DNA from 2 places in the Kribbella sp. NPDC003557 genome. Region 2 is predicted to be linked to the other one. Evidence: riboswitches for the same ligand, from Rfam matches in the RefSeq annotation. Region 2 holds a riboswitch; the other holds the start of a gene.
The links. Region 2 has a riboswitch for S-adenosylmethionine ahead of ABZW60_RS23150 (aminotransferase class V-fold PLP-dependent enzyme). Riboswitches for the same ligand answer to the same signal wherever they lie in the genome.

Region 1 (2,388 bases), on a different contig from region 2:
TCGGGTGGCTGCTCGGCATCGCCCCGGCCACCGCGCTCCTGATCGCGGCCGTCCTGGCGCCGACGGATCCGGTGCTGGCGTCCGACGTCCAGGTGGAGGGGCCGACGACCGGCGAGGACGCCGAGCTCGACGAGGAGGACGAGGTGCGGTTCGCGCTCACGTCCGAGGCCGGGCTGAACGACGGGCTCGCCGCACCGTTCGTCTACCTGGCGGTGTTCGTCGCGACCAAGAGCCTCTCGCCGTGGCAGTGGATCGCCTGGGACGTGGTCGGGAAGTCCGTGATCGGGGTCGCGGTCGGGTTCGGCGCCGGCTGGTTGCTCGGGCGGATGACGTTCTCGGCGCCGTCCCGGAGCCTGCGGTTGTCGGAGTCGCGGGAGCCGGTGCTCGCGCTGGCGATGACTGTTGGTGTGTACGGGCTCACCCAGGTGCTGCACGGGTACGGCTTCATCGCGGTGTTCGTCGCGGCGCTCACGCTCCGGTCGGTGGAGAGCAAGCACGAGTTCCACGGGGAGCTGCACAACTTCATCGGTGAGCTCGAACACATCCTCACGTGGGGTGTCCTGCTCCTGCTCGGCGCCGCGGTCACCGCCGGGCTGCTGGAGCCGTTGACGCTCACCGGCGCCGCGCTCGGCGTACTGCTGGTGCTCGTGGTTCGGCCCGTGTTCGGGTGGTTGTCGCTCGCACGGTCGGGGCTGCGCCGGTCGGAGCGCTGGGCGACGGCGGCGTTCGGGGTGCGGGGCGTGTCGTCGGTGTACTACCTCGCGGCGGTCGGGGTGCACTTCCGGGACGAGCTGCCGTGGCTGTGGGCGACACTGGGGTTCACCGTGATCCTGAGCGTGGTCCTGCACGGCATCGCGGCGACGCCGGTGATGCGGTTCCTGGAGCGCCGGAGCTGAGATCTCGCGTCTCGGATGATGGGATCACAAGACACAATATGGACCCGATTGGGTAATCTCGGGGGAGCTCATCCAGAGGGACTGAGGGAAACGGCCCGTTGACGTCCCGGCAACCCTCCCCGTCGAGACCCCGTCCGGGGCCAGCTCGGCGAGGGAACGGTGCCAAATCCGTCCCGCGCCGAGATCCGGCTCCCGGGGAAGATGAGAGGGGAACCTCACTCATGAGCCTGACCGCCGCCACCCACACGATCCGTGAAGGTGCCTTCGGCAACGGTACGCACCTGAGCTGTCGCGCCTGTGGGGCGAAGTCGCCGCTCGGCCCGTTCTACGCCTGTATGGAGTGCTTCGGTCCGCTCGAGGTCGGATACGAGTACCCGACGATCACCCGCGAGCAGATCGAGGCCGGCCCGAAGAACATCTGGCGGTACCAGCCGCTGCTGCCGGTCCCCGTGGACGTGGCCGGCTTCCCGAACACCGAGCCCGGCTACACCCGGCTCGTCGACGCGCAGAACCTCGCCCGTGAGCTCGGCCTGCGCAAGCTGTGGGTGAAGGACGACTCGGGCAACCCGACGCACTCGTTCAAGGACCGTGTCGTCGCCTCCGCCCTGAGCGCCACCCGCGAGCTCGGCATGAAGGTCTTCGCCTGCCCGTCCACCGGCAACCTGGCCAACGCGGTCGCCGCGGCCGCCGCCCGGGCCGGTATCCGCTCGGTCGTGTTCATCCCCAAGGACCTCGAGCGCCCCAAGATCATCACCACCGCCGTGTACGGCGGGACGCTGGTCGCCGTCGACGGCAACTACGACGACGTCAACAAGCTCGCCTCCGAGATCGCCGGCGAGGAGGAGGGCTGGGCGTTCGTGAACGTGAACGTCCGCCCGTACTACTCCGAGGGCTCCAAGACGCTGGCCTTCGAGATCGCCGAGCAGCTCGGCTGGCGGCTGCCGCAGCAGATCGTCGTCCCGGTCGCGTCCGGGTCCCAGCTGACCAAGATCGACAAGGGCTTCACCGAGCTCGGCAAGCTGGGTCTCGTCGACGCCACCGACTACAAGGTGTACGGCGCGCAGGCGACCGGCTGCTCGCCCGTCGCGCAGGCTTTCCGTGACGGCCACGACGTGGTCAAGCCGGTGCGCCCGGACACGATCGCGAAGTCGCTGGCGATCGGGAACCCGGCCGACGGCCCGTACGTGCTGGACGTGGCCCGCCGTACCGGTGGCGCGATCGAGGACGTCAGCGACGACGAGGTCGTCGAGGGCATCCAGCTGCTGGCCCGCACCGAGGGCATCTTCGCCGAGACCGCGGGCGGGGTGACCGTCGCGACGCTGAAGAAGCTGATCGCGACCGGCCAGCTCGACCCCGAGGCCGAGACGGTGATCATCAACTCCGGCGACGGGCTGAAGACGCTCGACGCCGTGGCCGACCGGGTCGGCCCCAAGGTGACCATCCCCGCGTCGTACGACGCCTTCGTGAAGGCAGGCCTGCAGTGAGTGTGAGC
Region 2 (2,388 bases):
GTGACCGGACAGGGCGACCCAGTCGACGTCCAGCGCGGCGATGTCGACCGCGCGGTGCGGAGCGAGCTGCGCCGCGTCGAGACAGACCCGCGCGCCGTGCGCCTTGGCCACCTTGGCGATCTCGGCGATCGGGAAGATCTCGCCGGTCACGTTGGACGCGCCGGTGATCACGACGAGACGGGGACCCTCGGGTGCCTGCCGGAGCGCGTCGGCGACCCGGGTGACGGCCTCGGCCTGGCTGGACGGCGCTTCGAGACGAACGGTCCGCTCGGCCGGCCAGGGCAGGAGCGCGGCGTGGTGCTCGGACTCGAAGACGATGACGGTCGCATCCGCCGGCACCGCGTGGGCGAGCAGGTTGAGCGCGTCGGTCGTCTGCCGGGTGAAGATCACCTGGTCGTCGTCGCGGGCGCCGACGAAGGCGTGCACCTCGGCGCGGGCCCGCTCGTACCACTGGGTGGTGATCCGCGAGGCGTAGCCGTTGCCGCGGTGCACCGACGCGTACGACGGCAGCGCGGCCTCGACGCTGGCCCGGACGGACTCCAGACAGGGGGCGCTCGCGCCGTGGTCGAAGTTCGCGTAGTCGGTGACCCGGCCGTCCGCGAGCGGGACCAGCAGGTCCGAGCCGACGGTGGTGGGGATGGTTCCGGTGACCTGCCGGGTGACCGCCGGCCGCGGGGTCGTCGTACTGGCCGGCTCGAGAATGGACAGGATCGACATGCTGCTGCTCCCAGGGAAGTCCGCACTTGCCGAGCGGGGTATCCGCACGGCCTGGTCTTCACCCGGGGCACCCCACCGCGGAGGAGGGTTGCCGGCCAGCTAGCCGGGGCTTGTCGCTGGCACTCATGACCTGCCGAGAACGGTAACGAACGGGATACGGCTGCCGCCAGTGGCTATCTCATGTGATGAGATGAGTGAACACATCGTGGGACGAGGTAAGGAAGTCGATGACCTGGAGAGCGCCCGCGGTCGAGCGGCCGGACGGCTCGCTGACCGCGCCGGAACGCGAACTGCTGCAGGGGTATCTGCAGTTCTATCGCAGCACGTTGCTGTTCAAGTGCGCGGGGCTGACCGCCGAGCAGCTGGCCGAACGGCCGTCGCCGCCCTCCAACCTGTCACTGCTCGGCCTGATCCGGCACCTGACCAAGGTCGAGCGGATCTGGTTCCGCATCCATTTCGCCGAGGTTCCCGCCGAGCCGGTCTTCCCGTTGGAGCTCGGCAAGGACGCCGACTTCGAGCTGATCGACGCGGCCGACGCGCAGGCGGCGTACGACGGCTTGATCGCCGAGTGGAAGCTGTCCGACGACGCGGCGGCCGGCCACTCGCTGGACGAGCGGTTCACGTTCAAGGGCGTCGAGTCGACGCTGCGGATGATCTACATCCACCTGATCGGTGAGTACGGCCGGCACTGCGGCCACGCCGACCTCTTACGAGAGCAACTCGACGGGACCACGGGCGCGTAACACGACCTGATGTGCTTTTAGGCTGCGGCCCGTGCCGTTCACTCTCGCCCACCCAGCGGCTGTCCTCCCAATGATCAGGCGGCCCTTCGTTGTGTCGGCTCTCGTGGCCGGTGCGGTCGCTCCCGACCTGCTGTACGTCGGGCCGATCTACAGGCTCGCGACGCAGATCAACGGGAACTTCACGCTGACCCTCACGCACAAGTTCACCTCAGCCCTGTGGTTGGACCCGCTGCTGGCGCTCCTGCTTCTGGTCGTCTTCAGCTTGGTTCTGCGGCGGCCCTTGACAGCCCTGGCTCCATCCCAGCTGGCTGCGCGCCTGGGTGCACCGGGCCGCCCGCGTCTGACCGATGCTCGCGTCCTGCTCTGGACGGTCGTTTCCGCTGTCGCGGGTGCGTTGACCCACGTGGTCTGGGACTCCTTCACGCACTACGACGGCTACTTCGTCCGCCAGTTCCCGGATGTCTTCCGTGCACAGGTGACGGGCGCGTGGGACGTCAACCGCATCCTCCAGTACGTCAGCACCGTCGGCGGCTGTCTCCTCCTCGTGGTCTGGCTCTACCGCTGGTATCGCCGTACGTCACCGTCGGCAGCCACGCCAGGTGTGCCTGCTTGGGTCCGGCATGTCGTCCTGGGCGCGCTGGTGGTGTTCGGCATCGTCGGTGCGGTCACGGAGCTGGGCCGGGCCGGTGGTGAACTCGCTGGTGAGACTGCCGCGCGGCTGGTGCTGTCCGGGCTCGTGTCCGGCGGCTTGATCGTCGTGGTGGCGTACGTCGTGGCGTGGCACCTGGAGCGGTTGCGCCGGGGGACGCGCGTTTCGTGACGCTGTGTCGTGACGCTACGGATGGGGCAGCGTGATCGGCGTGTGACACGTGGGACTCAAGGGGTGATCGGGGTAGCCTGATCAATATGGCGACCCGCACGTCTTCCC

Region 1: another riboswitch for S-adenosylmethionine. It lies ahead of thrC (threonine synthase); the one in region 2 lies ahead of ABZW60_RS23150 (aminotransferase class V-fold PLP-dependent enzyme).

What each region holds. Positions count from the first base shown of each region.
Region 1 covers NZ_JBEXMY010000001.1:949,619-952,006, reverse strand. Annotated here, with positions in the region: gene ABZW60_RS04560 (cation:proton antiporter) at 1-896, shown strand, start outside; SAM riboswitch class I at 962-1,104, shown strand; gene thrC (threonine synthase) at 1,118-2,380, shown strand; gene ABZW60_RS04550 (ubiquitin-like small modifier protein 1) at 2,377-2,388, shown strand, end outside.
Region 2 covers NZ_JBEXMY010000005.1:526,098-528,485, reverse strand. Annotated here, with positions in the region: gene ABZW60_RS23150 (aminotransferase class V-fold PLP-dependent enzyme) at 1-717, opposite strand, end outside; SAM riboswitch class IV at 735-848, opposite strand; gene ABZW60_RS23145 (DinB family protein) at 945-1,460, shown strand; gene ABZW60_RS23140 (DUF4184 family protein) at 1,492-2,280, shown strand; gene ABZW60_RS23135 (DNA translocase FtsK 4TM domain-containing protein) at 2,367-2,388, shown strand, end outside.